DNA from 4 places in the Neorhizobium sp. BETTINA12A genome. Region 3 is predicted to be linked to each of the others. Evidence: predicted binding sites of a transcription regulator. Region 3 holds the regulator's gene; each other region holds the start of a gene.

Region 1 (8,029 bases), on a different contig from region 3:
CCGGCTTTCCGGATATCTTTGCGATCGGCGACACGGCGCTGGGGCTTGCGGAAGATGGCAAGCCGCTGCCGGCGCTCGCCCAGGTCGCCAAGCAGCAGGGGCAATATCTCGGCAAGGCGCTGCGGGCGAGACTGCTGGACGGCAAGGCGCCCCAGCCTTTCCGGTTCCACAATCGCGGCAACACCGCCGTCATCGGCCGCGATGCCGCGATCTTCGACTTCGGCAAGTGGACGCTGAAGGGTCGGGTCGCCTGGTTCCTCTGGGCGCTCGTCCACGTCTACCTGCTCGTCAATTTTGAAAAACGCCTGCTGGTTAGCGTACAATGGATCTGGCGTTACTTGACCCAGCAGCGCGGAGCGCGGCTGATCGATGAAAACGCCGCCACCTCGGTTCCGTCTTCCACGCAAAGGACAGAGACATGAACACCGCCAATCCGCAGCTCGAAGGCCTCTATCTCGCCGTTGCCGCAATCAACCGGCTTCTGGTCGAAAAGGGTGTCGTCTCCCATGCCGACATTCAGAGCGCCCTGCAGGCGGCCGAACGCACCGTGCTTGCCGACGACAAGCCGCTCGCAGTCTCGACGTCCCATCAGAAGGCGATCGCATTTCCGATCCGGCTGCTGCTTCTGGCAAACGAAGCGAACGAGCAAGGCACCAAAATCTGTTTTGAGGATCTGGCACGGGAAGTCGGCCGCCGCACCTGAGAAAATGTACCCGCCAAACATGAACGGCGGCGTGAGCCCACGCCGCCGCTGTTTTCGTGGGAGGAGAGCTTAACTACAGGATGGGCTTGCCGCCGGTGACGGCGATCGTCGTGCCGGAAACGTAGCTGGAGAGCGGATCGGCGAGCATCACATAGGCCGTCGCAAGCTCGGCCGGCTGGCCGGGACGTTTCATCGGCACCTGCTTGCCGAATTCCTTCACCCGGTCTTCCGTCATGGTGGAGGGAATGAGCGGCGTCCAGATCGGCCCGGGTGCGACCGCATTGGCGCGTATGCCCTTTTCGGCCAGCAGCTGTGCGAGGCCTGCCGTGAAATTCTGGATCGCGCCCTTGGTGGTCGCATAGGCGAGCAGCGTCGGGCTCGGACTGTCGGAATTGATCGATGCCGTGTTGATGATCGCACTACCCGGCTTCATGTGGGGAACTGCCGCCTTGGTGAGATAGAACATCGCATGGATGTTGACCTGGAAAGTCAGTTCCCATTCCTCGTCGCTGATGTCGCCGATGTCGGAAAACGTCGCCTGATGAGCGGCGTTGTTGACGAGGATATCGATCCCGCCGAATTCCTGGACCGCCTTGTCGATGATCGCCCGGCAATGCGCCGCGGTCTTGATGTCGCCCGGCACCAGAACCGCCTTGCGGCCGGCCTCCTCGACCAGGCGCTTGGTATCCTCGGCATCCTCGTCTTCATCCAGATAGGAAATCAAGAGATCGGCGCCCTCGCGCGCGTAAGCGATCGCCACGGCCCGGCCGATGCCGCTGTCGCCGCCTGTGATCACCGCCTTCTTGCCGGCCAGCCGGCCGGAACCGCGGTAGGAACGCTCGCCGTGATCCGGAACCGGATCCATGCGCCCGGTAAAGCCCGGCATCGGCTGCTGCTGTTCGGGAAACGGCGGAGTGGGATACTGGGCCATCAAAATCTTCCTTGTTGTCGAGGTCGCGAACTGATCGCCCCAACTGGCCTCGTCTGGAGTTGTTCCCAATCAAAATGCACAATCAAAAAAGAGAAAATGCGACGCGACCCCACCTTTCGGCTCACGCCCCAGGGGTGATTGCTCCGTCGCCCCGCCGCAGGCGTTTCAGCTGATTGACGATCCGCAGCGAGCTTGCAGCCCGCGCCGCCGAAAAATCCGAGCTCTTCGACAGGATTTGCAACATGTCCTCCGCCTCGTCTGCCGAGATGGTGCCCCGGGCGGCCAGACCGTCAATCAGCATCAGCATCGCTCCCTCGACCGCGAGCGACCTTCGGCGCGTTTCCATTTCGATTTCATCGGCATCGGACATTGCAGGCTCCTTGAACTGTCACCTGCCGAATGGTTTGCGGAGAAGATTGTTCCTCATCTTCCGGCTCGGTTTTAACGCGAGCCCCGAAGTCCTTCCGTCGGTCAGCCGCCGTTCTCGCCGTCAACAGGCGATGATGGCTCCCGGTCGACCTTGCCGGGGCCTGCCTTGTAAAAATACTGGCTCGCGACCAGCCAGCCCTTCAGCGGCCGCATCGGCGCAAGGCAGGTGAGGAGCAGGAAGGGAAGCGAGATCAGCAGATGCACCCAGAATGGCGGCTGGAAACTGGTCTCGATCCAGACAGCAAGCGCAATGCTCGGAATGCAGCCGAAGCACATCACGAAAAAGGCGGGACCGTCTCCGGGATCAGCGAAGGAATAATCGAGGCCGCAGACCTCGCAGGCCGGCCGCATCGACAGGAACCCGTTGAACAGATGCCCCTGGCCGCAACGCGGGCAACGGCCACGCGGGCCGGTGCTATAGGGAGGAAGAGGCGCCCAGTTCGCGTCATGGGACATGGAAATCTGCCTTTCGTGACAGGAGACAAAATGTGTTTTCCGGATAGTTATCCGGCAGACCTTTATAACAAGTCGTTCCCTGCCGGGCACAATCTCGGCTTTTGAGGCTCGGCACGAAACTTCTGTCATCGATCTATGGCAGGCAGCTCCAAAACAATAGTCTGGCGTCGATCGAATCGTTGCCCTTCACCTTAGACGGAATTTCATGGCTTCAGAATTTTCAGGCCTCGGCATCGCCCATCAGGGTCATTTCACCCGGTTGAAGTGGCATCGCCTGCGCCGCAGCTTCAAGGACCCGCTGTTTTCCGCGCGCGTCATGGTGGAAGGTTTTCGCCTTGGAGCATCGACCGAACTCGACCTGCGCGTCCGCGCCGATGGCGGCTTTGTCGTGCTGCACGACGAGGAGCTCGACGGTGAAACCACCGGCCACGGCCTCATCCGTGATGCTTTGCCCGAAACTATCCGCGGCCTGTCGCTTCTGCAGGGCGGCCATCCGCCGATCCTCAGCGAGGATCTCGCGACAATGCTTGAAACGGCTCATCCGGACGCACTGCTGCAGTTCGACATGAAGGACGGACTTGAGGCGATCGGCGCACGCGGCATGGACCACCTCGCCGATCATTTCGGCAATGACGGCTCCTCGATCATCGTCAGCGGTGCCGATCTCGATCTTGTCGTCGCCATCAAGCAGAGACTGCCGGGCCTCAAGCGCGGCATCGACCCGACCGGCAAGCTCATGGAGATCTATCACCACCAGGGCCTCAAGGCCGTCGAAACGGATCTGCGCGCCGATATCGCCGGCCCGACCGAGCCTGACACCATCTATCTGCACTGGCCGCTGGTGCTGCAGGCAGCCAAAGACGGGCTCGACCTGATCGGCCTCTGCCATGATGCCGGCAGGCTGGTGGATGCCTGGACCTTCAATCTCAAGAACCCGGACGCCGGTTTCGACGAGACCGAAGCCCGCAGCTTCTCCGCCCTGATGGAGCTGAAGCCGGATCAGATCACCACCGACGAACCGGTGGCTACCGAACGTGCCTGGGCGGCGATTTCCGGTTGAAGTTCATCAATCGTCCAACCCGAACGGATCGCGAAACACCCGCCGGTTGACCAGCTTGAGACTGCGGTCCGGCTGGATGATGTAATTTTCCTCGACCCGCTGGCCAAGTTCGTTGCGGAACTCGTGCGGCACGACGCTGCCGATCGGCGCCTTGGTGAGCTTGGTGCGCGGCTGGCCACGATAGATGATGCTGCCGGGGATCGGCCGGATGCCCGGCCCGATATCGATTGCTCCGGTGGTTCCGTCGCCGTCCGTGCTGCAGCCGGCAAGCGCGATCACGAGACCGGTTATGGCGATGATGTTTCTCATGGGCTGATCCTTCCCGATGTCCCGCCGATGCGGTGGACTCACTGAACTTCGCGGATATGCGGGAGGTTCCATACCACCTGGCGAGCCGATAAATCCTCTACCCATCGCCAAAATATCCGATACATCTGTGGGCCGCCAGTAACGCAATGGGGAGAATGACAGCCGTGACGAAAACCTTTGGAGCGATGTCGATCGCCGAGCTTTCCGCGCTCATCCAGATGGGCAAGGTCGATCCGATCGAGGTCACGGAATCGGTCCTCTCGGGTATCAAGGCCTATCCCGACAAGGCCGTGTTCATCTCGCTTCTCGAGGATCGCGCTATGGCGGAAGCGCAAGGCTCCTCCAAGCGCCTTAAGGAAGGCCGCTCGCTCGGCCTGCTCGACGGCATCCCGATCGCCTGGAAGGACCTCTTCGACATCGAGGGCCTGCCGACCACCGCCGGCTCGAAAGTGCTGAAGAAGGCCGCTCCCGCCGCGAAGGACGCAGCGATCGTCGACCTGCTGAAACAGGCGGGCATGGTCGCGGTCGGCCGCACCAATATGAGCGAATTCGCCTTTTCCGGCATCGGCATCAATCCGCATTACGGTACGCCGCACAATCCGCATGGCAAGGATGCGCCGCGCATTCCCGGCGGCTCCTCCTCCGGTTCCGGCGTCGCGGTCGCAGCCGGCCTCGTGCCCGTCGCGATGGGCACCGATACCGGCGGCTCGATCCGCATCCCGGCGGGCTTCAACGGCATCGTCGGTTACAAGGCGACCCGCGGCCGTTATGCGATGAACGGCGTCTATCCGCTGGCGACCAGCCTCGATTCGCTCGGCCCGCTCTGCCGCACGGTGCAGGATGCGGTCTGGGTGGATGCCGCCATGCGCGGGCTTGCTGCACCGCAGACGGCCCGCCAACCGGCCCGACCGCTCGATATCGTGATCCCGACCAATATCGTCCTCGACGGCGCCGAGCCGGGCGTGGTGGCCGCCTTCGAAGCGGCGATCGAGCGCCTTGCAAAGGCCGGAGCCAGGATCACCCGCCTCGCCTTCCCGACCTTCGACGAACTCCCGAAGCTGATGGTGAAATACGGTCCGATGGTGACCGCCGAAGCCTTCGCCCTGCATCGCGAGAAGCTGTCGGGACCGGATGCGGAGGAGATGGACCACCGGGTGGTCGCCCGCACCCGCCTCGGAGAAAAGACCAGCCTGTCCGACTATATTGCCATCGTTGAAAACCGCGCCCGGATGATTGCCGAAACCGAGGCACTGGTCGGCGACCGCTTGGTCGCCATGCCATCGGTCGCCCATGTGGCCCCGCCGATAGCACCGCTCGTAAAGGACGACGAGCTGTTCTTCGCCACGAACGGCAGGACGCTGCGCAATACCGGCTTCGGCAACTTCCTCGACTGGTGCGGCGTCTCCATCCCCTGCGGCACCGGCGATGCCGGCATGCCGGTTGGCTTCCTCCTGTCGGCCAATGCCAATTGCGATGAAACACTGCTGCAGGCCGCGATGGCTTATGAGGAAATCATCAGAGGGTAGGAATGGCGGAGCCCGGATCGGCTCCAGCAGACATCAGCGCCCCCGCAAATTGCGCCCAGGTGCGCCGCATGGAAGAGTTGCCTCCCTGGACAGCTAACTAAGGAACCGTTTCCCCGTAACCGGGATCACGGCAGTTGCCTTTTGCTTGTTCCGATATCCTCGAGAGCCTAGCCTCTCCCCTGGATTTTGAGGAAAGCGGCCACCATGCAACTCGATTTGAACGGCAAGACGGCACTGATCACGGGCGGCTCGAAGGGCATCGGCCTCGCCTGCGCCCAATCTCTTCTGTCCGAAGGCGCGCGCGTCGTCATCTGTTCGCGTTCCCAGGCGAATATCGATGCGGCTCTGGCAAAACTGCCCGGCGCAATCGGCTTTGCGGCCGATCTGATATCGGAAAACGAGGCGCTGTCGCTCGTCGACAAGATCGAAGCCGACGTGGGAGCGCTGGATATTCTCGTCAACTGCGCAGGCGCCGCGCGCCGCACACCGCCCCAGGACCTGAGCCCGGCCCACTGGCGGGCCGCGATGGACGCCAAATATTTCTCCTACATCAATGTCATTGATCCGGTGGTCAAACGGATGGCGGCCCGCCAGGCGGGCGTGATCGTCAATGTCATCGGCGGCGGCGGCAAGGTCGCATCACCGATCCACCTTCCGGGCGGGGCCGCCAACGCGGCGCTGATGCTGGCGACCGTCGGCCTTGCAAACGCCTATGCCGCCAGCGGATTGCGGATCATCGGCATCAATCCCGGCAATACCGAAACGGAACGGGTAACCGAGGGCCTTCGGGCAGAGGCGGCACTCCACGGCATCAGCGAGCAGGCGGCGCTCGAAAAGCTGGTCCAGCGCATCCCTCTCGGCCGCATGGCGACGCCTGACGAGATCGCCAACGTCGTCACCTTCCTGAGTTCGCCGAAGGCAAGCTACGTCACCGGCGTCGTGATCGGGATGGACGGCGCCCTCAACCCGATCGTCGTCTGACGGAACCTCTCGGACCCCGGCCGGCGTGCGCCACGCTGCCTTCCACTCATTTCCCTATTTCAGTCATTAAAGATGCAGGTCGATAACATGAGCAGCAATTCCGAGTTCCTTTGGTATATCCCGAACGATGTCAAAGCCGGCCATCGCGGCGATTCCTCCGCCGAGAACCACAACAGCCTGGAGACGCTGACCAACCATGCCAAGGCGCTGGAGGAGCATGGCTGGAAAGGCGCGCTCGTCGGCACCGGCTGGGGCCGGCCGGATACGTTCACCATCGCAACCGCCCTTGCCGCCCGTACCACCACCTTCGAGCCGCTGATCGCCATCCGCCCGGGTTATTGGCGGCCGGCCAATTTCGCCTCCGCCGCGGCCACGCTCGACCACCTGAGCGGCGGCCGGGTGCGGGTCAACATCGTCTCGGGCCAGGACAATCTGGCCGCCTATGGCGACAGCGAGGGCGATCAGGCGCATCGTTATGCGCGTACCAAGGAATTCATGCGGCTGGTGCGTCGGCTTTGGACCGAAGAAAACGTTACGTTCAGGGGCGAGCATTTCCAGGTCACCGGTTCCACGATCGAGCCTCGCCTCCAGCCCCGCGACGACCGCAAGCACCCGAAACTCTATTTCGGCGGCGCTTCGGAAGCCGCCGAACGGGTGGCCGCGACGGAAGCCGATATCCAGCTTTTCTGGGGTGAACCGCTCGACGGCGTGCGGGAGAGGATCGAACGGCTGAAGGCGCTGAGCAGGCAGTTCGACCGCGACCTTCCTCCGCTTCAATTCGGGCTGCGGATCACCACTCTCGTCCGCGACACGACGGAACAGGCCTGGGCCGAGGCCGAGGCGAAGGTCGCCGAGATGGCCAAGGGTAAGGCCGGCAACTGGAACGACCACGGAAAGCCGGTCGCCGTCGGCCAGCGCCGGCTGCTCGAACTGCACGAGCGCGGCGATGTCCTCGACGACAACCTTTACACGGCGCCCGGAAAATTCGGCGGCGGTGGCGCCGGCACCACCTGGCTCGTTGGTTCAGCGCAAGACGTCGCCCGTTCGCTGCGCAGATACGAGGATCTAGGCATCACCCATTTCGTGCTCTCCGACACGCCTTATCTCCAGGAGATCAAGCGGCAGGGCGACCAGTTGCTCCCGCTTTTGCGCCGCTGACGCGAAACGCCGGTTTATCGCGGAACCAGTCGGTCTCTCCTCCGCAGTCAGGCCTCCAGACCAACGTTATCTCATCGAAGACGACGGGCATTCTTCGACTGAAGCGGCGCCGCCGGCACTTCACCGACTGCCAAAGAAAGCAACAGCTCCGGAACCATCGACCCGGAGCTTTTTTGATGTGGTGCGGGGCAGACACGCAGGCTTCCGAAGGTGGCAAGACAATTTCCGTGCGTCCCGGTCATACCTTTGGATAGGGGGAACAGTCCCCTTGTTCAATAGTCTCACCGCCTGCCTCGGCGTTAAAATTCCGATCATCGATACGAGCCGAGGGGCATCCCCCCATTTGCCTCCCTTCGACGTCGCGCCGACCGAGATCAAGCACAATAGCAGTGAAGGAGACTTAGGATGCACTCCCCACAGCCCGCGAAGGCACAGTCCGCCGCCCCCCTGACAAGGCGCGACGACATTTCAAGGTT
Region 2 (8,029 bases), on a different contig from region 3:
TACCGGGACCGACCGTCGCTTCCACCTTCATCTCGCCACTGCGGTCCGCCATCAGCAGTTCGAAGCGACCCCTTGCGACGATGAAGGCCGATTCCGCCGGGGATTTCTCCCGAAACAGCTGCTGGCCGGTCGTCACCTGCCGCCGCTCGGCACCGAAGGCGACGAGGCGCAGCTGGTCTTCGTTCATGTCCCGGAACAGCGGGACCTGCGAAAGCAGGCGGATATCTTCGGTCAGCGACATGAGGGGCCTTTACGGTACGATCTTGTAGCCGCCGTTTTCGGTGACCAGGATTTCGGCGCTCGACGGATCGCGCTCGATCTTCTGGCGAAGACGGTAGACATGGGTTTCCAGCGTATGCGTAGTGACGCCGGAATTATAGCCCCAGACTTCCTCCAGGAGGACGTCGCGCGTCACCACCTTCTGGCCGGCGCGATAGAGGTAGCGGATGATCGCCGCTTCCTTTTCGGTCAGGCGGATCTTCTTGCCGTCCTCGGTGGTCAGCAGCTTCTGGCTCGGCTTGAAGAGATAGGGGCCGACCGTGAAGGTGGCGTCCTCGCTCTGCTCGTACTGGCGAAGCTGGGCACGGATGCGGGCAAGCAGCACGGCGAAGCGGAAGGGCTTCGTCACATAGTCGTTGGCGCCGGCTTCGAGGCCGAGAATGGTGTCGGAATCGGTGTCGTGGCCGGTCAGCATGATGATCGGCGCCTTGAAACCGTTCTTGCGCAGCAGTTTCACCGCCTCGCGGCCGTCCATGTCCGGCAGGCCGACGTCCATGATCAGCAGGTCGATCTGGGCATTCTTGGCTGTCTGCAGCGCCTTGGCCGCATTCGCCTCCTGGAGGATTGTGAACTCGTCGTAGAACGACAACTGCTCGACAAGCGTCTCGCGCAGATCATCGTCGTCGTCCACCAGGAGTATCGTGCGCGCTGCCATGCGTTCTTGCCTTTCGTCTCGCCGTTGCGTCCAGACTGCTGTTGCAGCCAATCGAAGCGCATTTAGGGCTCCTCGATCTAAATCCCTACAGCATCGACCCAAAAATCGGAATCGATTTTCGGAAAGTACGATGTCTCGCTTCAATATGCGCAGCGCTTTAGTGTGCTATGAATTCAAACGAAATCATATTCAAAGCAAAACCTTGTGAGAGAAATGCAACGTTTTCGCGGGGGAAATCACAAAAACACTGCCGTCGTCACCGTTCGCACCGCGCCGCGCGACCGGCGCCGGGCGATCGTCTCCTTCGGCGGCATTACCGTGCCGGCGGCGCTGGGGCGGTCCGGCACCTCTCCCTTCAAGCGGGAAGGGGATGGTGCAACGCCGATCGCGCCGATGCGCCTCCTCAACGGCTATGTCCGTGCGGACCGTGTGACGCTGCCCCCAACGCGGCTTTCGATCACGCGCATCGAGAAAGGTCTGCTGTGGTGCGACCAGCCGGAGCACCCGTCGTACAATCGCCCGGTGAGCGCACCCTTCGGGCCCAGTCATGAAGAGATGATGCGAGCCGACGGGCTCTACGATATCTGCCTCGTGCTCGACTGGAACGTCACCTCGCGAGCTCGCAACCGCGGCTCGGCGATCTTCTTCCACCTGATCAAGCCCGGCTACCAGCCGACCGCCGGCTGCATCGCCGTCAGTCTTCCCGACATGAAACGGCTGATCCGCTTCATGCGCAAGGGTACGGTGGTGAGGGTGCTCGGCTAAGGCCTGAAACGAAAATGCCCGGCGCTGAGGCCGGGCATCTCGAAGTTAGAATTGAAAGACGTTTACTTCCACTCGCGAATGTCGACGAAGTGGCCGGCGACCGCGGCTGCGGCGGCCATGGCCGGCGAGACGAGATGCGTGCGGCCCTTATAGCCCTGGCGGCCCTCGAAATTGCGGTTGGAGGTGGAGGCGCAGCGCTCGCCCGGCTTCAGGCGGTCGTCGTTCATCGCCAGGCACATCGAACAGCCGGGTTCGCGCCATTCGAAACCGGCATCCTTGAAGATCTTGTCGAGGCCTTCGGCTTCCGCCTGTTCCTTGACGATGCCCGAGCCCGGGACGACCATGGCGGACACGGTCGATGCGACGGCGCGGCCTTCGACCACCTTGGCGGCAGCACGCAGGTCTTCGATGCGGCCGTTGGTGCAGGAGCCGATGAAGACGCGGTCGATGGCGATATCGGTGATCTTGGTGCCGGGCTTCAGGCCCATATAGTCCAGAGCGCGCCATTTCGAGGTGCGCTTGGTTTCGTCCTGGATATCGTCCGGGTTCGGAACGGAGCCTTCGACCGAGATCACGTCTTCCGGTGAGGAGCCCCAGGAGACGATCGGCGGCAGGTTGGCGGCGTCGAGCACGACGACCTTGTCGAAATGCGCGCCTTCGTCCGTCTGCAGCGTCTTCCAGTAGTCGAGCGCCATGTCCCAGGCCTTGCCCTTCGGGGCGCGCGGTTTGTCCTTGATATACTCGAAGGTCTTTTCGTCCGGCGCGATCAGGCCGGCGCGGGCGCCGCCTTCGATCGTCATGTTGCAGACCGTCATGCGGCCTTCCATGGAGAGCGCGCGGATCGCCTCACCGGCGAACTCGATGACATGGCCGGTACCGCCGGCGGTGCCGATCTCGCCGATGATGGCAAGGATGATGTCCTTGGCGGTGACGCCCGGCGGCAACTGGCCGTCGACGCGCACCAGCATGTTCTTCGCCTTCTTCTGCACCAGCGTCTGGGTGGCGAGCACATGCTCGACCTCAGACGTACCGATGCCATGCGCCAGCGCGCCGAAAGCGCCGTGCGTCGAGGTGTGGCTGTCGCCGCAGACGATGGTCATGCCCGGCAGGGTGAAGCCCTGCTCCGGGCCGACGATGTGGACGATGCCCTGGCGAACGTCCTTTTCCGAATAATATTCGACGCCGAAGTCACGGGCGTTCTGGGCAAGCGCCTCCACCTGGATGCGGCTTTCCTCATTCTTGATGCCTTCGTGGCGATCGGCGGTAGTCGGCACGTTGTGGTCGACGACGGCGAGCGTCTTTTCCGGAGCGCGGACCTTGCGGCCGGCGATGCGCAGGCCTTCGAATGCCTGCGGCGACGTCACTTCGTGAACGAGGTGACGGTCGATGTAGAGAAGACAGGTGTGGTTCTCATCCTCGGAAACGACGTGGTCGTCCCAGATCTTGTCATAAAGGGTGCGAGGTGCGCTCATGGCTGCTGTCCGTATAGCTGACTGAAACAGGAAATGGGTATCCGGCAGCTCAGGGCTGCCTCAAGCTGAGGAAGGTCAGCTAAGTCGGTCGCAAAGCGCCCCGGATACCCGCGCGAAAAAGCGTGCCGGCAGACGCTTGTGGTCTTGCAGCACGACGATGTGGTTCGCGAGGCATCCGAATTTCGATCCCATGGCGGCTGGAATACCAGTTTCCGAAGAAATCGGCAATCGAATTGCGTTGCGGGAAATCTGTCGCATCTCTGTCATAAAGCTTTCGCGGAAACGTGGTTGATCTCAGTTTCCATAACGGAGGAATGCCAAGATGTCCGAACCCATGCAAGACCAGCTCAGCCGCATCAAGGAAGAGATCGCCGACAGCTTCGATGAAGAGCTGGAAATGCAGATGGAAGAGGACCGGCTCGACGAGCTGGTCGCCGAGGGCATGTCCGAGCCCGCCGAGGCGACGATCGACCGCCGCGTCTATTTCCGCGAGCTGTTCCGCCTCCAGCACGAGCTTGTCCGCCTGCAGGACTGGGTGCAATACAAGAAGCTGAAGATGGTCGTGCTGTTCGAGGGGCGCGACTCGGCCGGCAAGGGCGGCGCCATCAAGCGCGTCACCCAGCGCCTCAATCCGCGTGTGGCCCGCGTCGTCGCACTGCCCGCGCCAACCGAGCGCGAACAGAACCAGTGGTATTTCCAGCGCTACGTCCCGCACCTGCCGACCGCCGGCGAAATGGTGATGTTCGACCGCTCCTGGTACAACCGCGCCGGCGTCGAGCGGGTCATGGGCTTCTGCACCAAGGACGAGCTGGAAGAGTTCTTCCGCTCGGTGCCGGAATTCGAACGCATGCTGGTCCGCTCGGGCATCATCCTCGTCAAATACTGGTTCTCGATTACCGACGAGGAGCAGGAATTCCGCTTCAAGATGCGCATCCACGATCCGCTGAAGCAGTGGAAGCTGTCGCCGATGGATCTCGAAAGCCGAGTCCACTGGGAAGAATATACCAAGGCCAAGGAAGAGATGCTCCAGCGCACCCACATTCCGGAAGCGCCGTGGTGGGTGGTGCAGGCCGTCGACAAGAAGAAGGCGCGGCTCAACATGATCTCCCATCTTCTCGCCCAGGTGCCTTACGAGACCGTGCCGAAGGAGCAGATCGACCTGCCGGGCCGCGTCCGGAACGACGATTACATCCGTCATCCGGTGCCGGCGGACATGTACGTTCCGGAAGTGTATTGACGCCGTTGTCTGGCGCTCGAGGAGAGTAAAACAACTCGGGGCCTTTAGGCGCCAGTCCGTAACTGAAATATGGACACCGTCTGTCGCAAAACTCTGACTTTTCCGAAAGAGTTTTGCGACAGGAATTTACAGGCGGTTTTCGTGCTGATGAGTCAATTCCTTTGTCTCTCTTTGAGGTGGATGAAAGTGATCGCAGCTATAAAAGAGACAGGGAAGCACGCCGATCGAGATGAGCCGCATATAATGCCACAAGCAGTGCGAGCGAGGCGGATGCCAGCATCATAGTGAAAAGCGCATGGACAGAATCCGGAAGGAACAGACCGGCGATAGAAGCTATGATGGCTCCGCCTGCAATTCTCATGGCGGCGGCTAGCCCCGCAGCGGTGCCAATAAGATCAGACCGTACAGACATTGCGCCGCTATTGGCTGCCGGCATGGTCAACCCGTTGCCTACGCCGATGAGGATGCAAGGTCCGAAGAAGGCGAGAACGTGCGTCAGGTCAAGTATCGCCAGGATCAGGCCGAGCAGCAATCCTGTGCATGTCAGAAGCCGGGCAAAAACCAGAATCGCGCCTAGCGACTTCTTCGAAGCATATCGGCCAGCGAGATAGCTACCCAGGATAAAGCCGGCAGGCACCAGCCCCATGTAAAAACCGAGCTTTGCGCTTGATCCACCGAGTGCGTCGCCGATTACCAATGGGGCTCCTCCCAAGAATACATAAAGCACCCCCATCGAGCAGGCCATGCATAGGGTGTAAGCCCAGAAACGAGCCGAGCCGAGAAGTTGCCCATAAGAGGCGAGGTATTTTGTTTTCGCTCGGGGCGGCGCAGGAACTCCCTTTAATTCGTGCATAGATAAAACAAAGGCGGCTACTCCAAGGATCACGAAGACAACGAAGCTCGATCGCCACCCGAACAGCTCGTCCAACGATCCACCGAACAAAGGGCCGACCATGGGAGCCAGTGCCCACCCCATGGCGAGGTAGCCAAATTTGCTTGCGGCTTCGCGTCCATCCGATGTTTCTTTAATGATGACCAGAGCGACGGAATAGCATGGTGCGATGCACGCTTGCATTGCACGGAATAGAAGGAAAACCCCGATATTCGGAGCGAGAACACATCCGACCGACGCAACGACGAAGATCGACAGGGAAATTAACACGACGGGCCGGCGTCCAAATCGATCCGATATCGCGCCTCCGATCACCTCTAGGAGTGCGGTGATAATCGCGAAGCCGGCGACCGACATGTTGACCAATGCAAAATCAGCCTCGAACGTCGTGGCAATGTTCGGCAGCGACGGCAAAATCATATTTACCGGCAACACCGCAAGGGCGGAAAGCAGGATGAGAGTTATCAATCGAGGTGGAGCGATAACGGTTTCGCCGATCGTTTCAGCGCTTGGTTCCTGAACAGGATTGCTCGTCATGGTCTCGTCCGTTTTGTCAGCGGGATGATGTGAGGTCTGACGGGACGCTGCCAAAGCTGTGGGGCATAAAAAAAGCCCCGTCAGGAGCCTGCTTGCCGCGCATGGGTGCTTTCGCCGGATGGCTACGCCACCCTGCCCATGCGCCCCATCACCACTACGAGAACCGTTGGAATCTTCATGATCAATATAGCTAGACAGAAAACTGAATATCGTCAATGCAGCTAGCGCTGCCCTCCGGGCCGCCTTTTGCTACTAGCGCTCTGTCCTTCTCCGCAAACGTGTTTCGATGCCGCGCAGGGCCAGCGACAGGCCGATCGTCAGCAGCAGGTAGATGTAGGTGACGATCGAATAGGTCTCGAAGAAGCGGAAGGAGCCGGCCGCGTAGACCTTGGCCATCTGGGTGATGTCGGCGACGCCGAGTACCGAGACGAGCGAACTATCCTTCACCATCGAGACGAAGTCGTTGGAAAGCGGCGGCAGGATCACCCGCATCGCCTGGGGGAAGATGATCAGCCGGAAACGCTGCCAGCGACTGAGGCCCAGCGCCTTCGCCGCCTCGATCTGGCCGATGTCGACGGCCTGAAACCCGGCACGAAAGATTTCGGCGATGAAGGCTGCATAACCGATCGTCAGGGCGATGATCGCCCGCCACAAGAGCGAGACGTCGCGCACCAGAAGCGCCTGGACCCAGCCGCGCTCGATCAGCGGCGACAGCGCCCAATTGTAGAGCGTCACGAAGGCCGGTGCGCCGACGAAGGCGATGTAGAAGAGCAGGACGAGGATCGGGATGCCGCGGATGAGCTCGATATAGAAACGCGCCGCCTGCCTCAGCACGACATTGCCGGAAAGCCCCGCAAGTGCAATGCCGAGCCCCAGCAGCGTCGCCAGGAGAAAGGCTGCCAGCGTCACGCCGACCGTGATGCCGATGCCCCTGGCGACGACATTGAAGACCTGGGAATAAAGATCGTTGAGGGCGATGACCGCCGCCAGGCCGAGGCAAAGTATCGCGAAGGCGACCAGCCACCAGGGGAAATCCTGCGGCTGTGACGTTCTGCGACGCGAAGGCGCCATGCCTCTACTGGCCCATCTTGTAGTCGAGGAACCACTTCTTGTTCAGCGCATCGAGCGTGCCGTCGGCTTTCAGCGCGGAGATCGCGGCATTGACCGGCGCAACGAGATCCGAACCCTTCTTGAAGATGAAGCCGAAATCCTCGGTGCCGAGCGGCGCGCCGATCAGCTTCAAGGAATCGCCGGAGGCCTTGACGTAACCGTCGCCGGCGGTGCTGTCGGTCAGCACCAGATCGACATCTCCCGCCTTCAGCGCCTGCACGGTCGCCCCAAAGGTCTCGAAGAGCTTGATCCGCGGGTTCTGCTCGTTGCCGTCGAGGATTTCGTAGACCGCCGTGTAGAACGGGCTCGTTCCCGGCTGGGCGCCGATCAGGCCGGTCGCCAGGGCGCCAAAACTCTTGGCGTCGGCGAAGCGTTTTTCATCGCCGCGTACCAGCATCAACTGCTGCGAGCGCATATAGGGATCGGAGAAATCGACCTTCTCCTTGCGGTCGTCCTTGATGGTGATGCCGGTCATGCCGATGTCGTATTGCCCGTCGGAAACGGCCTGGATCATCGCGTCCCAGCTGGTGTTCTGGTATTCGAGCTTGACGTTCAGCCGCCTGGCGATCTCGTTCATCGCATCATATTCCCAGCCGATCGCCCTGCCGCTTTTCGGATCGACGAATTGCAGCGGCGGATAGGCGTTTTCCGTCACCACCACGACGGTTCGGCCGCCGAGATCGGGAAGATCGATGGCAAGGCTCGGGGAGGGGGCAAGAAAGAGTGCGGCAAGGCCGGCAATAACGGTGCGGCGGAAAGGCATCAGGACACTCCCGTAAAATGAGAACCGCATTCGACTCTCACGAAACCGGCTCAGATGACAAGCGGCGAAATCGGGTGCGGGGCATCAACTTTCCCGTGCTCCGGAACAAAGCGGCGCATGCGGCCTTTACGAGGCAGCGAAGGTTCCAGTGCGTTCAAGAGCATCAAGCCGCGGGAGGATATGTCTATGGTTTCCGAACAGCAACTGATCTCCAAGATCACCTGGCGGCTGATGCCGTTTCTCGGGGTTCTTTATCTCATCGCCTATATCGACCGCCAGAATGTCAGCTTCGCCAAGCTCGACATGGTATCCGCACTTG
Region 3 (8,029 bases):
AGCGCCAGCCCGAGCGGAACCGCTGGCCGGAGGAAAAGACGTCGACGATGTGTGTTGAAACGCCAGTCCAGAAGACGGCGTATTGTTGAAAGCCGACAGATGGGGGATTGCGGGGCGGAAATCAAGGTTCGATCGCCGCCGCTCTTCACATCCGCACCGTCCGGGACATTGCGTTCAGACCGCGCCGAAGCACCAGGCGAGAATGGATTTCTGCGCGTGGAGACGGTTTTCAGCCTCGTCAAAGACCACCGACTGCGGGCCATCGATGACCTCGTCGGTGACTTCCTCGCCGCGATGAGCCGGAAGGCAGTGCATGAACAGCGCCTCCTTGTCGGCCCGCTTCATCAGGTCGGCATTGACCTGGAAGGGCTGGAAGACATTGTGGCCGCGCGCCTTGTGCTCCTGGTTCATCGAAACCCAGGTGTCGGTGACGACGCAATCGGCGCCGGCAACCGCCTTTTCGGCATCATGGCAAAGCATGATGTTGCCACCGTTGTTGCGCGCCCAGTTGAGGAACTTGTCGGCGGGTTCCGAACCCATCGGCACAGCCATGTTCATCCGATAGCCGAAACGGGCAGCACCTTCCACGAAGGAATGCAGCACGTTGTTGCCGTCGCCGGTCCAGGCAACCGTCTTGCCGGCGATCGGTCCGCGATGCTCTTCGAAAGTCATGATGTCGGCCATGATCTGGCAGGGATGCGTGTCGTCGGTCAGGGCATTGATGACCGGTACGGTCGCGTGTTCGGCAAGCTCCAGCATACGGGCGTGATCCGTGGTGCGGATCATGATGGCATCGACGTAACGCGACAGAACCTTGGCGGTGTCGCCGATCGTCTCTGCGCGGCCGAGCTGCATTTCGGTGCCCGACAGGAACAGCGTCTCGCCACCGAGTTGGCGCATGCCGACATCGAAGGATACGCGGGTGCGGGTGGAAGGTTTTTCAAAGATCATCGCCAGCATCTTGCCGGCGAGCGGCTTTTCCGCCGTGCCGGCCTTGGTGGCCTGCTTGCGGGTCTTCGCGTCGTCGAGAATGCTGCGCAGATCAGCCGGGGAAACGGCGGAAAGATCGAGGAAATGCTTGGGAGATGCCATGTGATGTTCCCTGTGACGTGGGAAACCTACAACGGCATCCCCCTTTTTGCCCGCTCAGGCCGATTTCTTCATTTCCGAGGCGGAGAGCTTTTCCGCCGCTTTCTCGATGCGGGAGAGACCCTCGCGAGCTTCCTCCGCCGTGACTGTGAGCGGTGGCAGGAGACGCACCACGTTGTCACCGGCCGGAACGGCCAGCATATGTTCGCCGCGCATGGCGGCAACCAGGTCGCCCGCCGGCACCTTTGCCTTCACGCCGAGCAGCAGGCCTTCGCCGCGGATATCCTCGATGACGCTGGGGAAGCGATCCTTGAGGCTGGCTAGCCCCTGCCGCAAGACCAACGTGACGTCGCGGACATTTTCCAGGAAGCCGTCCCCCAGGATCACGTCGAGCACGGCATTGCCGACCGCCATGGCCAGAGGGTTGCCGCCGTAGGTGGTGCCGTGGGTGCCGGCTGTCATGCCGGACGCGGCATCCGCGGTCGCGAGGCAGGCCCCGAGCGGGAACCCGCCGCCGATGCCCTTGGCGAGCGCCATGATGTCGGGCGAAACACCCGTCCATTCATAGGCAAACAATTTGCCGGTGCGGCCGACGCCGGTCTGGACCTCGTCGAAGATCAACAGCAGGCCGTTGTCGTCGCAGATCTGCCGCAGCGCAGCCAGGAATTCCTTTGGAACCGGCCGGATGCCGCCCTCTCCCTGGATCGGTTCGATGAGGATCGCGGCGGTCGCATCGGTGATCGCAGCCTTCAGAGCGTCCATATCGCCGAACGGTACCTGATCGAAGCCTTCGACCTTGGGGCCGAAACCTTCGAGATATTTCGCCTGGCCGCCGGCAGCGATGGTCGCCAACGTGCGGCCATGGAAGGCGCCCTCGAAGGTGACGATGTGGAAGCGTTCCGGATGGCCCTTCACGAACTGGTAGCGGCGCGCGGTCTTGATGGCGCATTCGAGCGCCTCCGCACCGGAATTGGTGAAGAACACCTTATCCGCGAAAGAGTTGTCGGCGAGGCGGCGCGACAGCGTCTCCTGGCCGGGCTGCTCGAAGAGGTTTGATGTGTGCCAGACCTTGTCGGCCTGTGCCTTCAGCGCGCCGACGAGGTGCGGATGGCCGTAACCGAGCGAGTTGACGGCGATGCCCGCGCCGAAGTCGAGATATCGCTCTCCACTTTCCGTCACAAGCCATACGCCCTCGCCGCGTTCAAAACGCAGCGGAGCCCGGGCAAACGTGTCGAAAAGCGCGGCTTCAGCCATGGCGACATCACTCCTCTAGGCAGTCAAAAAAGGCCGACAAAACCGGCCAGAAAAACCAAAAATGCCGCCCACTGGGCGGCGGGGGCACTATCGGGGTTTAGGCCGTCAATGTCAACAAAGCTCGGCGTTTTACGCGTGTTTCGACCGGAAACCGACAGGTGCTGGCTTCTGTGACAAAAATGACTCTCCATCACAGCAAGTTGGGGAAAACCACGAAATCGAATCCCGCAGATTCCTCCGACTCTTGCCACGGAGTCAGCCTCACACTAGGTTAATGATCAATTACTAGACTGCATGCGGCGGAACTAGTCACCTCAAGCATAGATATAGTGGGTGCTGCGAAATGATTTTCGCAGCAAAGGTGGAAGGATTCTGCATGCCAGCAACGTTCAAAGGCGGAGAACGGGCATGAACTGGACAGACGAGCGTGTCGAGAAGCTCAAAAGATTGTGGTCGGAGGGCCTGAGTGCCAGCCAGATCGCAGCACAACTTGGTGGCGTAAGCCGAAATGCCGTGATCGGCAAGGTGCATCGTCTCAGCCTGCCGGGCCGGGCGAAAGCCGGCGGTACGGTTGCGACCGGCCGCGCATCGGCTGCCAAGCGCACGACATCGGCGCCGCGGGCTCCGAACTATGCGTCGCGCGTCACGACCCGGACCGTTACCCGCGCCGTCGGCGCGACGATGGTCAAGGAAGAGATCGAGATCGAACCCTACCAGGAGATGGAATATCGTCCCGCCTCCAACGTAGTCGTGCCGATCTCCCGCCGCCTTGCATTGACGGAACTCACCGAGCGCACCTGCAAATGGCCGGTCGGCGACCCGCTCAAGGAAGACTTCCACTTCTGCGGCTGTGAATCCCCGGATGCATCGCCCTATTGCGGTTACCACGCAAAGCTCGCCTACCAGCCGGTCAACGAGCGCCGCAAGGTTGCCGCTCGGGTCTGAGCGGCGGCGCGACACGAGGGCGAAATCGAAGGCGGGCTCAAGGCCCGCTTTTTTTGTTGTGCACGGCAGATATGCCGGCCAAGCCTTGCTCCGGATCGGCTTTACGCCTATCTGAAGGTCAGCGAGGACGACCTCCCCCATTTGGGCAGAAACTCCGGGACGGCCCGGAAAGCACCCCAGGAGGTCATCATGCGCTCGACACGCGACCGTATCCGCCATGCCATCAGCTTCGAACTGATCGGGCTCGCTCTCATCACACCACTCGGCTCCTTCGCCTTCGGCATGCCGGCCGCCGATATCGGCGTGGTCGGCATCGGCAGCGCGACGATCGCCACTGGCTGGAACTATCTCTACAATCTCGGCTTCGACCACCTGATGCAGCGCTTTACCGGCGGCACGCAGAAAAACACCACCATACGCGTGGCGCATGCGGTGCTGTTCGAACTTGGACTGCTGATCGCGCTTCTGCCGCTGATCGCCTGGTATCTCGGCATCAGCCTCGTCCATGCGCTGACGATAGACGTGTCGTTCGCGGTCTTTTACGTGGTCTATGCCTTCGTGTTCAACTGGGCCTACGACCGGATCTTTCCGCTGCCGGAATGGCAGCGGCAGACCGAGGCGGCTTAAAGCCGCCTCTCAGGATTCCATTGAATAACCCGCGCCGCGGACGGTGCGGATGACATCCTGCATATTGGAGAAGTTGAGCGCCTTCCTGAGACGGCCGACATGCACGTCGACGGTGCGCTCGTCGACATAGATGTCGTGACCCCAAACGCCGTCCAGAAGCTGCGACCGCGAGAAAACGCGGCCAGGCGAGGCCATCAGGAATTCCAGCAGGCGGAACTCGGTCGGGCCAAGGCGCACTTCGCGGCTCTTGCGGTGAACGCGATGGGTTTCCCGGTCGAGTTCGATATCGCCGCAACGGAGCACGCTGGAGAGCACTTCGGGACGGGCGCGGCGAAGCATCGCCTTGACGCGGGCCATCAGTTCCGGCGTCGAGAAAGGCTTCACCACGTAGTCGTCGGCGCCGGTGGCGAGGCCGCGAACACGCTCGCTCTCCTCGCCGCGGGCCGTCAGCATGATGATCGGCAGGCGCTCCGTTTCCGGGCGCATGCGCAGCCGGCGGCAGAGTTCGATGCCGGAAACGCCGGGCAGCATCCAGTCCAGGATCAGGAGGTCTGGTACCCGCTCCTGAAGCCGAATTTCGGCTTCGTCGCCCCGCAAAACGGTATCGACCTCATAACCCTCGGCTTCCAGATTGTAACGAAGAAGCACGCTCAGCGCTTCTTCGTCTTCTACGACAGCAATTTTCGGCAGCATTCTTGGCCTGCTCCGTCAGTTCTATTCGGTGATCGCGCCGAGCGTATTCGACGAGTCGTCCTTCGGACGATCGCCTTCCGGCTGGGCACCGGTCGTCATGTAGTAGATGGTCTCGGCGATATTGGTGGCGTGGTCGCCGATACGCTCGATGTTCTTGGCGCAGAACAGCAGATGCGTGCAGGTGGTGATGTTGCGCGGATCCTCCATCATGTAGGTGAGGAGTTCGCGGAACAGCGAGGTGTACATCGCGTCGATTTCCTCGTCGCGGCTGCGGATCGCCTCGGCCTTTTCCGCCGAACGCGTCGAATAGACGTCGAGGACGTCCTTGAGCTGCACGAGGGCGAGATCGGAGAGATGCTCGAGGCCGCGGGCGAGCTTGCGCGGAACGCCGGTGCCCTGAACCGCGATGACGCGCTTGGCGGTGTTCTTGCCAAGGTCGCCGACGCGCTCCAGATCGGAGGCGATGCGCAGCGAACCGACGATCTCGCGAAGGTCGGCTGCAACCGGCTGGCGGCGGGCGATCGTGATGATCGCCTTGTCACCGATCTCACGCTCGGCGTGATCGAGGATCACGTCATCGGAAATGACCTTCTGGGCGAGTGCGGCGTCGGAATTGACCAGCGCGCGCACGGCGTCCGAGCACATCTGCTCGGCGAGACCGCCCATTTCGGAAATGCGGCGGCTCAAGTATTTCAGTTCGTCGTCATAAGCCGACAGGATATGGGTCGATGCCATCTTCTAGTCCTCAAAATTGATTTTCAGGCGGCACAGTCGGCTGGATCAGCCGAAACGGCCCATGATGTAATCCTGGGTGCGCTGGTCGTCGGGATTGGTGAACATCTTGTCGGTGTCGTTCTCCTCGACGAGCTGGCCGAGATGGAACATGGCGGTGCGCTGCGAGACGCGGGCAGCCTGCTGCATCGAGTGCGTCACGATGACGATCGTGTAGTTGGCACGCAGTTCATGGATGAGTTCTTCGACCTTGGCGGTCGCGATCGGATCGAGAGCCGAGCAGGGTTCGTCCATGAGGATGACTTCCGGCGACACGGCGATCGCGCGGGCGATGCACAGACGCTGCTGCTGACCGCCGGAGAGGCCGGTGCCGGATTCATGCAGACGATCCTTGACTTCAGTCCAGAGACCGGCGCGCTGCAGGCTCGCCTCGACGATCTGATCCATGTCGGCCTTATTCTTGGAAAGGCCGTGGATGCGCGGACCGTAGGAAATGTTCTCGTAGATGGTCTTCGGGAACGGGTTCGGCTTCTGGAAAACCATGCCGACGCGGGCGCGAAGTTCCACGACGTCGATGTTATTGTCGTAGATATCGTCCGTGTCGAGGGTGATCTTGCCGGTGACGCGGCAATTCTCGATCGTGTCGTTCATGCGGTTGAGGCAGCGCAGGAAGGTGGACTTGCCGCAACCGGAAGGACCGATGAGAGCCGTCACAGTGTTTTCGCGGACGTTGAGGTTCACGTCGAAGAGCGCACGCTTCTCGCCGTAATACACCGAAACGTCCTTGCCGATCATCTTGTGGGAAGCATCGCTCATCTTTTGGTCCAGCGCCTTTTCAACTGCCGATTCTGACATCATATTCATTGTCATACTCCTTCTACCAGCGCCGCTCGAAGCGACGCCTCAAGAGAATTGCGCCAACATTCATTAGGATGAGAAACAGGAGCAGGATGATGATTGCTCCCGAGGTACGCTCGACGAACGCGCGCTCCGCTTCGTTCGCCCACATGTAGATCTGGACCGGCAGCGCCGTCGACGGGTCGAGCGGCGTGGTCGGATAGTTGGCAACGAAAGCCACCATGCCGATCAGGAGCAGCGGTGCGGTTTCGCCGAGTGCGTGGGCCAGGCCGATGATGGTGCCGGTCAGGATGCCCGGCATGGCAAGCGGCAGGACATGGTGGAAGATCGTCTGCATCTTCGAGGCGCCGAGCCCGAGGGCGGCGGCGCGGATCGATGGCGGCACGGCCTTCAAGGCGGCGCGGGTCGCGATGATGATCGTCGGCAGCGTCATGAGGGTGAGCACCAGACCACCGACGAAGGAGGCGGAACGCGGCAGGCCCATGAAGTTGACGAACACCGCCAGACCGAGCAGACCGTAGACGATCGAGGGAACGGCCGCGAGATTGTTGATGTTCACCTCGATCAGATCGGTGAACTTGTTCTTCGGGGCAAATTCCTCGAGATAGATCGAAGCGGCGACGCCGATCGGCAGCGCCAGGACAAGCACGATCAGCATCATGTAGAACGAGCCGATGAGTGCGACGCCGACACCGGCTGCTTCCGGACGGCTCGATGCACCGTTGACGAAAATGCCACCGTTGAAGTGCTTGGCAAGCGCTCCGCTGTCGGAGAGCTGCTTCATCCAGCCGAGCTGCTGGTCGTTGATCTTGCGGTTCTCCTGACTGACATCGAGGTCGATCTGGCCCTTGTAGGCCGAGTCGATATCGCCGGAAGCAAGCAGTCTTACCGTCTGCGTCGTGCCGATGATCGCCGGATTGGCGATGACCAGGTCACGCAGCTGAACGCGGACACCATCCGACAGCATCTGACCGACCGCGCGGGCGGCGACACGGTCGTCGACGCTGACGTTGAGCAGCTTGGCGAGAGCGTTGCGGGCGACGACCGGATAGTTGGCCGTCATCAGCTTCTGCGGATTGGTGGCACGTTCGTTCTGCGGGTCGATGATCTGCTGCGAGAACTCGACCGGCATGGTGATCATGGTCTGCTGGAAGGCGGTGTAACCCTTGGAGACCACCGACCACAGGAGAAGCATCAGGAAGATGATGCCGAAGGAAAGCGCGGCGATGCCATAGGCACGGAAGCGACGCTCGGCGGCGTAACGGCGCTTGATGCCGATATCGCGACGGACGGACTTGGCCTTGGGGATGCCGGCGGCGGGAGAAACCACATCGGTCATTCGTACTGCTCCCGGTATTTGCGCACGATATAAAGCGCGTAGATGTTGAGGCAAAGCGTGATGGCGAAAAGCGTGATGCCAAGCGCGAAGGCAACCAGGGTCTGCGGCGAGGTGAATTCAAGGTCACCCGTCAGCTGGTTGACGATCTTGACGGTCACGGTCGTCATCGGCTCGAAAGGGTTGATCTGCAGGCGGGCGGCAACACCGGCCGCAAGCACGACGATCATGGTCTCGCCGACGGCGCGCGATGCGGTCATCAGGAGTGCACCGACGATGCCCGGCAGAGCGGCCGGCAGGACGACCTTCTTGATGGTTTCCGAACGGGTGGCGCCGAGGCCGAGCGAGCCGTCACGCAGGGCACGCGGCACCGCCGTGATGATATCGTCGGACAGCGAGGAGACGTAGGGGATCAGCATGATGCCCATGACGAAGCCGGCGGTCAGAACGCTCTGTGCCTGAATGAAGTTAGCATAGTCGCCGGTGACGAGGCCG
Region 4 (7,728 bases), on a different contig from region 3:
GGCCGCAAAGGATCAGCGGTTGTTCGATGCCGTCAGCCAGCGCCTCGATCTCCTCCAGCGGCTTCAGAAAGACATGGCCTTGGCTCGATACCTGCTCCAGCCAGTAAACGTTGTCCGACTGCGGCGTCGCGTGGCAAAGATAGGCCTCGTCCCGATAGACGGCGCTGAACGGCAGCTTGCGCAGCCATTGCAGGTGGCGCGGCGCCAATTGCGAAAAGGCGTGCACTTCCCAGGAGGGCATTGCATTCGCCGGGTTTTCGATCAGGTAGCGATCGTGATTGCCGCGCACCGTCAGCGTCGCCATCGTATCGAGAAGGAGCAGCAGGTCGGCGGTGCGCCCGGCTTCGAGGGGGCCGCTCAGGCAATCGCCGAGATTGACGATCTCGGTGATGCCTTGCCCGTGAATATCGGCAAGCACCGCTTCGAGCGCTGCGCAATTCCCGTGGATGTCGGCGATCGCGGCAAAGCGCATCAGCTCCCCCGATAGGTGGAATAACCGTAGGGCGAAAGCAGCAGCGGCACGTGATAGTGCGCCGTCGTGTCGGAAATGCCGAAACGGATCGGGATCACGTCGAGAAAGGGCGGCTCGGTCAAGGCAACGCCGCGGGCTCGAAGGTAGGCGCCGGCATGGAAAACCAGTTCGTATTCGCCGGCAAGAAAGGTCTCGCCGATCAGGATCGGCCCGCCATCGACGCGGCCGTCGCTATTGGTGACGACCGTCTTGAGTTTTTCGCGAGCCTCACCGTTCAGCCGGTAGAGATCGATCGAAAGCCCCTCCGCAGGCGTACCGCTGGCGGTGTCGAGCACATGGGTGGTGAGGCCCGTCATAGGCTTGGCTCCGCGATGAGATACGGGGTCTCGAAGAACGCTTCCTCGTAGTTTGCGGAGGTATTATCCCTGTCCACCACCAAGAAATCGCTGACGACGCCGATCGCCATCAGCGGATGATGCCACGAATTGGGGAAATAATTGACGCCCTGATGCGGCTCCACGAGGAAGACCTGCGGCTTGCCCGGCCGTCCGCCCTCGTTATCCGAAACGGCGATCAGGAACGGCTGGCCGGAGATCGGCGAAAAGCTCTGGCTGGCGAAAGGATGCCGCTCCATCATGGTGATCGCGTAAGGGAACTGCCGCGGCTTGCTGCGGAAGATGCTGAAGATCAGCCGCTCCGGCTCGCCGATCACCACGGGCTCGGCGAGCGCATGATAGCGCTCGGTCGTGCCGCCGTTGATCAGCCGCATGGTCGCCGGATCGGCCTCGATGACATCGCCGAAAGGCGCGAAGGCTTGCTTGGTAAGGGGCAGGATTTCCAGATATTCGGTCAATTCATTCGCCTTCGATCATTCTGCTTCAGTCATTCACCCTGAGCACGCCAGTTGCGCAGGGAGTCGAGCTGGGAGAGAAGTTCCGGGATCATCCGATCGACGGTCAACCAGACCGTGCCGATATCCAGGTGAAAATACTGATGTGCGATGCGGTTGCGCATGTTGCGGATGTCTCTCCACGGGATCTCCGGATGCTCGACGACGAAATCCGGAAAACGCTCCATGATCTTGGTCGCGCATTCGCCGATCGCCATGATGTTGGCGATCACCGCATCCTGCTTGATTTCATCAAGCCGAAAGGCCTCGCGATCCAGGCCAGAGACATATCTGACGGCCTTGTTTCCAGTGACGACCATCCGATCAAGATAGGCTTCGAGACGCTCTGCACTCATATCGCCAACGCTTCCGCGACGATGCGTTCGCGGATCTTGGGCGGAAAATCCCCCGGAACCTTGACATCCACCGGAACGCCCAACGCTTCTTCGAGATCTCCCTGAAGTCCGCCGAGCGTGAACAGGGACGTGGTCGGCGACGGGTCGACCAGGATATCGAGATCGCTGTCGGGTCGGTCTTCGCCGCGCAGCACTGAGCCATAGACGCGAGGATTGGAGACCTGCCGGCGGGCAACGATCTCCCGGATGACATCCCGGTTCTTCTCCAGCACTTCCGACGGTCTCATGGCGGCGTCACTCCTGATATCGCCAGTATAAGCGACGGAGAGGATTGAGGAAAGCAGCGCCCGGGACCTCAATGTCCCGGAAGCAGCGATTGCAGACGCAGGAGCGCGATCTTTTCCACCTGGGCGGTGGCGGTGTCGAACTCCTCGTCCGCAGAATTGTCGATGCGCTTCTCGAAGGCAGCAAGGATATCGTCCTTGGTGAGGCCCTTGACCGCGATGATGAAAGGGAAGCCGAATTTTTGCGTATAGGCGGTATTGAGCTCGGTGAAGCGGGCGTGTTCGGCAGCGCTCAGGCGGTCCAGCCCGGCGCCGGCCTGTTCTTTTTTGCTGTCCTCGGTCAGTTCGCCGGCGATCGCCAGCTTGCCCGCAAGGTCGGGATGGGCGCGCAGCACGCCGAGGCGTTCCTCGCGGCTTGCCCGGCGGAAGATCGAGTTCAGCGCGTCATGCACGCTCTTGGACGTCAGCGGCACCAGCATCAGACCGGCGTCATAGGCGCGTTCGGCGATGAAGGGCGAATGTTCGAACACGCCGCCGAACATCTGGATGAAATCGCCGCGGGCGGTCATAGCGCGGCCGCCGGCTTGTGATGCTCGTGCCAGTGTCTGGCAATCTCGATGCGCTGCGGGATCCAGACCTTGTCCTGGCTGAGCACATATTCGATGAAACGCTTCAACGCGGCGGCGCGGCCGGGCCGCCCGACGAGGCGGCAGTGGAGGCCGACCGACATCATCTTCGGCGCGCCTTCCCTGCCCTCCTGGTAAAGCACGTCGAAGGCATCCTTGAGGTAGGTGAAGAACTGGTCGCCGGTGTTGAAGCCCTGCGGTGTCGCAAACCGCATGTCGTTGGTCTCCAGCGTATATGGGATGATCAGGAAGGGCTTCTGGTCGAGCCCGTTGACCCAGTAAGGCAGATCGTCTGCGTAACTGTCGGAGGAATAGAGGAAGCCGCCCTCTTCCATGACCAGTTTCAGCGTGTTGTCGGAAGGCTTGCCCTGGTACATGCCGTAGGGCCGCTCGCCGACGAGCTCGGTGTGCAGCCGCACGGCCTCGAGGATGTGCTCGCGCTCCTTTGCCTCCGGGAAATCCTTGTATTCCAGCCAACGGTAGCCGTGGCTGGCGATCTCCCAGCCGGCTTCCTTCATGGCGGAGACCGCTTCCGGATTGCGGGCCATGGCGAGCGTCACGCCGTAGACGGTGGTCTGCACCTTGAGTTCGGTAAACATCCGAAACAGCCGCCAGAAGCCGGCGCGCGAGCCGTATTCGTAGATCGATTCCATGTTGAGGTTGCGCTGGCCCGGCCAGGGCGCGGCACCGACGATTTCCGACAGCAGGTTCTCCGAGGCCGGATCGCCGTCCATGATCGAGCTCTCGCCACCCTCCTCGTAATTGATCACGAACTGCACGGCGACGTGAGCGCCGCCCGGCCATTTCGGATCGGGGGTGGAACGGCCGTAGCCGACGAGTTCGCGCGGATAGTCTTTTGCCTGCATGGATCACCTTCGACGAATGAGGCCGGACGGTAGCGCACCCTTTCCGGCCATGTCGAGATGGAAATGACGCTTAGAGGCCGAGCGCCCGAAGGATCGCGACTGAGGCGACCCCGAGTGCCACGGAAACGAGCATCGGCAGGCGAAGTGCCGCAAAAGCAGTCACGGCGCAGGCCAAGGTTTCGGCAATCCCGGTCGCAAAAGCGGTCGGCGCGACGACAGCCATCAGAACTGCCGGCGGGATCGATTCGATCGCCTTGCGGCGGCCGCCTTCGAGCGAGACGTGGCGGATGAGCACGAGGCCGCTCAACCGGGTAAGCGCGGTCGCAGCCGCCATGGCGAGGATGGCAATGAGCGTGGCGAGATCAACAGTCATGGCGTCACCTCGACGTCCCGGGTTTTGCCGGTCACCAGGGCGGCGGCAAGGCCGGCGATAGCACCGGCAGCGATATACCAGACGCCCGGCACGAAATGTTGGGTGGCGACGGCGGCCGCGCCGCTCGCGAGCAGCACGGCGCCGGTTTCCGGTCCCTTCCAGAAACCCATGACCAGCACGATGAAGACGGCTGGAAAGGCAAAGTCGAGCCCGAGCACCACCGGGTCGCCGAGAAAGGCGCCGAGGGCGGCACCAGCCAGCCCCGAGAGTACCCAGGCGAGATAGAAGGGCATGGCGAGGCCGGCGAACCAGGCGGGCGTCAGCCGCGCCACCTTGGCCCGGAACTCCGCCATCGCCCAGATCTCGTCGGCGAGGAACAGCATCGAGAGATGGCGCGCCGGCTGGCCAAAACCATCCATTCTGATACCGAGCGAGGCGCTCATCAGCACGTGGCGGATATTAACCAACAGCGCCGCAAAACCGACCCCGGTCCAGGAGGCCGGATGGGTCCAGATATCCATCGCTACGAACTGCGACCCACCGGCGAATACCAGCGCGCTCATCAACCCCGCCTCAGCCGGCGACAGGCCTTTCGTGGCCGCAACCGCGCCAAAAACGAGACCGATCGGGATGACCGCGGCGATCAGTGGCGAGATCGCCCGCATGCCCCCGAGGAAGTCTTGAAACCTTGCATTGCCATTCACGTCAAAAACCTCCGTTGGAAGCGGAGGTCTTAAAGATCAAGTGGATAGCCGTCTTGAACGAAAGTGATCAGCGAGCCCGGTATTGCCCCGGCGTCAGCCCCGTGCGGGCCTTGAAGTGCCGGGTGAAATGCGCCTGGTCGGCAAAACCGCATTCGAGCGCGATCTCGGCCGGCTGGCCGCCTTCCCTCAACCGCTTGCGGGCCGCGCGGATGCGGATATCCGTGAGGAAGGAATGCGGCGTGATGTGGAATTCCTTGCGGAACGCGCGGATAAGGTGAGCGCGGCTGAGACCCGCGACGGTCGCAAGTTCCTCCAGCCCGACATCGCAAGCAAAATTCTCGGTGAGGTAGTCGCGGGCCTGGCGCACGGCGGTGCGCTCCGTCGTATCGGCCGGTACGATGATCGAACTGCCGTGACGGCGGAACATCGCGTCGAGCACCAGGAACATCGCCTGGCTGGTTTCGAGCGCGCCGGAGCCTTCTTCCAGCGTCCGGTGCGCCTGGTGGAAAGCGTCGGCGAGCGCCTGGTCGTGGAGGAGCTGGATGCCGAAGGCGGGCGTGCCCTGGAAGGGTTTGCCGGTGACGTCTTCGAGTATCTCGCGAAGCAGTGCGACATCCGGATAGATCATCCGGTAGCGATACCCGCCGCCCCGCGGCGCACCGTCATGTGTCTCGCCCGGATTGATCAGGTAGAGCCCGCCCGGCCCGGCGCTTTCACGGCTGCCCTTGATGGTGCAAACCTGCATGCCCTGCTCGATCGCACCTATACTGAACGTATCATGCGCATGCGGCGCGAATTCGTGGGTGAGAAACGTCGCGCGCAGGCATTCCATGCCGCCAAAGCGATCGTCCCGCCAAAAACGGGTCACCTCTGCCGGCATCAGCGGCATGTGGTCGGTGGCCTGTTCCTGCGAGATATTCTCCATGGAAAAAGTATAGCAGATCGGCGACCATCGCTCTTGAACAAAAGTGACGCCGGAAGCCAGAGGCACCTGAATGTCAGGCGATCTTGCGCGCCGCCACGCGGCCCATCGGATGCAGCGAATGCACCAGGAAGGGCGCGCCGGGCTCCTCCTCGATGAAGAGCGCCAGATTGGCGATCTCGACCGGCTTTTTCAGATAGGGTTCGAAATAATCGCGCAGCGCCAGGTCGAAACGCGGCATCTCGACCAGCGACAGCGGGCCGGTCAGGGTCATGTGGAAACGGAACTCGTCCATCACATAAGGGTGGCCCCAGCGATGCAGGTTGGCGAATTGCGGCGCCGAGAGATCGCCAGAATCGCTGCGCTCCAGCTCGGCTTCCGACAATGGCGTGCGGAAATTGTCGAACTCCTGGACCACGGAAGCAGCCAGGAACCGGACGGTATCGCAAGGAACGACCGGCGCCAGGCCGAAGAAGTTGCCGAGCCGCACGACTTCGAGCTTCGGCAGTTCGAAAGGGCTGTGGGTGCCGGCAAACCGCATCAGATGGCGCAGCAGCATCGGTTCGGTCACGTCGGGTGCCAAGCGGAACGGCGCCTTCAGCGTCGCGTGGAAACCGTAGCGGCGTGGCAGCGCGGTGTTGAAAGCAATGTCGTGAATGCCGATGCCACGGATTGCCGGCGGCTCCGTCGCTTCGCCTGAAAAGGCGTTGCGGCCGAGCCACTGGGCGGCAGCGACCGTCAGCGGATCATGCGCCGGAGGCGTGAAATGAATGGCATAGCGCATGCGTCACCTTCTGAACGTCCTTTTCAGCAACCCCGTGTTTTACGCATTGCTCAACAATCCCTGCCGTGGGGGTTAAGTGATTTGCATGACAGAATAACGACGCGGAGGACCGAAAACTCGCGTTTAACGCGAGGCGACGGCAAGATGACTGGTGAGCGTAAATGACGCCGGAAGCCGCATTTCCCGGCCATTCACGGCATTGAGCGCCGCATCCGCCAACCTATGCGCGATACCGAAACTCACCTTAAAACCACCTGTGAGCGCGATCACTCGGGCGTGATCGGGATGCGCGCCGACCATCGGATCGCGGCCGATCGCCTTCGGCCGCAATCCCGCCCAGCGCTCGACGACGGGGGCCTGCGCCAGGGCCGGCACGAGCGACCGGGCGCGCGCGATCAGCTCATCCAGCTGGGAATCGGTCGAGTACGGATCTTCGAACATATCCTCGCTGGTGCTGCCGACCGCCACGTGACCGCCCTCATGGGCGACCAGGTAAAGGCCGTTCAGGAAGATCACCGGCAGAGACGGATCGATATTGGCCTTGAGCAGCGCCGCCTGCCCCTTGACCGGCTGGCCGATCGGATGTTTCAGCCGCGGCGAGACGCCTTGAAGCAGAGAAAAGGACCGGTGGCCGGCCGAGACGATGCACTGGCCGAAGGCAACACTTTCGCCGCCACGGAATATAATCCTATTAGTAATTGGATCTATCGTTTCGGCCTCCAGGCCTTCGACGATTCGGACATTGCCGGCCCTACGCAGGAAGGCCGCGAGAGCCGATACGAGACCCCGCGGCGAAACCCGGGCGGCAAACGTGTCATGTACCAATCCGGCAGCTGCGAAGGAGGCATCCGGCCAGCCTTTTTGCGGCGGGCGGTCGAGCACATGCCAATGGAAACGACGGTCACCGCGCCGCCAGCAGGCTTCCGCATCGGCCGAATGGCCGAGCGCGATCTTGCGTAAGTGCGGCTTCGGCAACGGAATCAGTCGGCCGGAGCGGCGGTAGCCACAGGCCATGCCCGTCTCGGCTTCGAGCTCAGCGATTTCGTCTTCCAACGATAGGAGCGCGTCGAACTGGAACTGCTTCTTGTCGTCCCACTTATCGGGCATATACGGCATCAGGGCGCCCAAGAGCCCGCCGCTTGCCGCCTGCCCTAACGAGCCGGCATCGACAAGCAGGGTGCGGATGCCGAGTCGCTCGGCCTTGACCGCCGCCCAGAGGCCCATGATGCCGCCGCCCAGGATGACGAGATCGGCGGATGCGGGAAGGACATGAGATTGACCGCCGAAGCCGGCAGGATTATCCGCATCTCCCATGAGCGACCGTGACCCTAAAATTCGTGTGACCGAAAGCCAGACCCTGGACTGGCATGACGGCGATATGCCCTATTCGCAAAAGTTTGGCGATCACTTTTATTGCCGCACCGACGGCCGGCTGGAGTGTGGCCACACGTT

The links. Region 3 encodes PhoB, which activates phosphate uptake and scavenging genes when phosphate is short. Its sites were predicted from a motif close to TGTCATNNANCTGTCAT; they were not measured.
Region 1: a site for PhoB is predicted at 2,643-2,659, ahead of MOV61_RS04945 (glycerophosphodiester phosphodiesterase family protein). Genes of this name have one in related genera too.
Region 2: a site for PhoB is predicted at 3,433-3,449, ahead of ppk2 (polyphosphate kinase 2). Genes of this name have one in related genera too.
Region 4: a site for PhoB is predicted at 6,362-6,378, ahead of MOV61_RS14995 (DUF1045 domain-containing protein). Genes of this name have one in related genera too.

Annotation. Positions count from the first base shown of each region.
Region 1 covers NZ_JALBGW010000010.1:7,305-15,333, forward strand. The annotation lists gene MOV61_RS04920 (NAD(P)/FAD-dependent oxidoreductase) at 1-422, shown strand, start outside; gene MOV61_RS04925 (hypothetical protein) at 419-703, shown strand; gene MOV61_RS04930 (SDR family oxidoreductase) at 777-1,634, opposite strand; gene MOV61_RS04935 (hypothetical protein) at 1,756-2,004, opposite strand; gene MOV61_RS04940 (DUF983 domain-containing protein) at 2,106-2,519, opposite strand; gene MOV61_RS04945 (glycerophosphodiester phosphodiesterase family protein) at 2,725-3,579, shown strand; gene MOV61_RS04950 (hypothetical protein) at 3,586-3,888, opposite strand; gene MOV61_RS04955 (amidase) at 4,053-5,414, shown strand; gene MOV61_RS04960 (SDR family oxidoreductase) at 5,619-6,395, shown strand; gene MOV61_RS04965 (LLM class flavin-dependent oxidoreductase) at 6,483-7,553, shown strand; gene MOV61_RS04970 (AraC family transcriptional regulator) at 7,959-8,029, shown strand, end outside.
Region 2 covers NZ_JALBGW010000058.1:3,671-11,699, forward strand. The annotation lists gene MOV61_RS15675 (cyclic nucleotide-binding domain-containing protein) at 1-241, opposite strand, end outside; gene MOV61_RS15680 (response regulator transcription factor) at 251-934, opposite strand; gene MOV61_RS15685 (L,D-transpeptidase) at 1,148-1,699, shown strand; gene leuC (3-isopropylmalate dehydratase large subunit) at 1,762-3,171, opposite strand; gene ppk2 (polyphosphate kinase 2) at 3,494-4,408, shown strand; gene MOV61_RS15700 (multidrug effflux MFS transporter) at 4,605-5,837, opposite strand; gene MOV61_RS15705 (amino acid ABC transporter permease) at 6,090-6,908, opposite strand; gene MOV61_RS15710 (transporter substrate-binding domain-containing protein) at 6,913-7,710, opposite strand; gene MOV61_RS15715 (MFS transporter) at 7,897-8,029, shown strand, end outside.
Region 3 covers NZ_JALBGW010000005.1:81,545-89,573, forward strand. The annotation lists gene argF (ornithine carbamoyltransferase) at 175-1,092, opposite strand; gene MOV61_RS02985 (aspartate aminotransferase family protein) at 1,147-2,343, opposite strand; gene MOV61_RS02990 (GcrA family cell cycle regulator) at 2,752-3,288, shown strand; gene MOV61_RS02995 (PACE efflux transporter) at 3,478-3,915, shown strand; gene phoB (phosphate regulon transcriptional regulator PhoB) at 3,925-4,608, opposite strand; gene phoU (phosphate signaling complex protein PhoU) at 4,630-5,343, opposite strand; gene pstB (phosphate ABC transporter ATP-binding protein PstB) at 5,389-6,204, opposite strand; gene pstA (phosphate ABC transporter permease PstA) at 6,218-7,537, opposite strand; gene pstC (phosphate ABC transporter permease subunit PstC) at 7,534-8,029, opposite strand, start outside.
Region 4 covers NZ_JALBGW010000053.1:809-8,536, reverse strand. The annotation lists gene MOV61_RS15045 (metallophosphoesterase) at 1-472, opposite strand, end outside; gene uraH (hydroxyisourate hydrolase) at 472-828, opposite strand; gene MOV61_RS15035 (ureidoglycolate lyase) at 825-1,325, opposite strand; gene MOV61_RS15030 (DUF86 domain-containing protein) at 1,355-1,717, opposite strand; gene MOV61_RS15025 (nucleotidyltransferase family protein) at 1,714-2,004, opposite strand; gene uraD (2-oxo-4-hydroxy-4-carboxy-5-ureidoimidazoline decarboxylase) at 2,073-2,570, opposite strand; gene puuE (allantoinase PuuE) at 2,567-3,493, opposite strand; gene MOV61_RS15010 (AzlD family protein) at 3,564-3,866, opposite strand; gene MOV61_RS15005 (AzlC family ABC transporter permease) at 3,863-4,531, opposite strand; gene MOV61_RS15000 (AraC family transcriptional regulator) at 4,638-5,495, opposite strand; gene MOV61_RS14995 (DUF1045 domain-containing protein) at 5,569-6,276, opposite strand; gene MOV61_RS14990 (FAD-binding oxidoreductase) at 6,400-7,590, opposite strand; gene mnmD (tRNA (5-methylaminomethyl-2-thiouridine)(34)-methyltransferase MnmD) at 7,589-7,728, shown strand, end outside.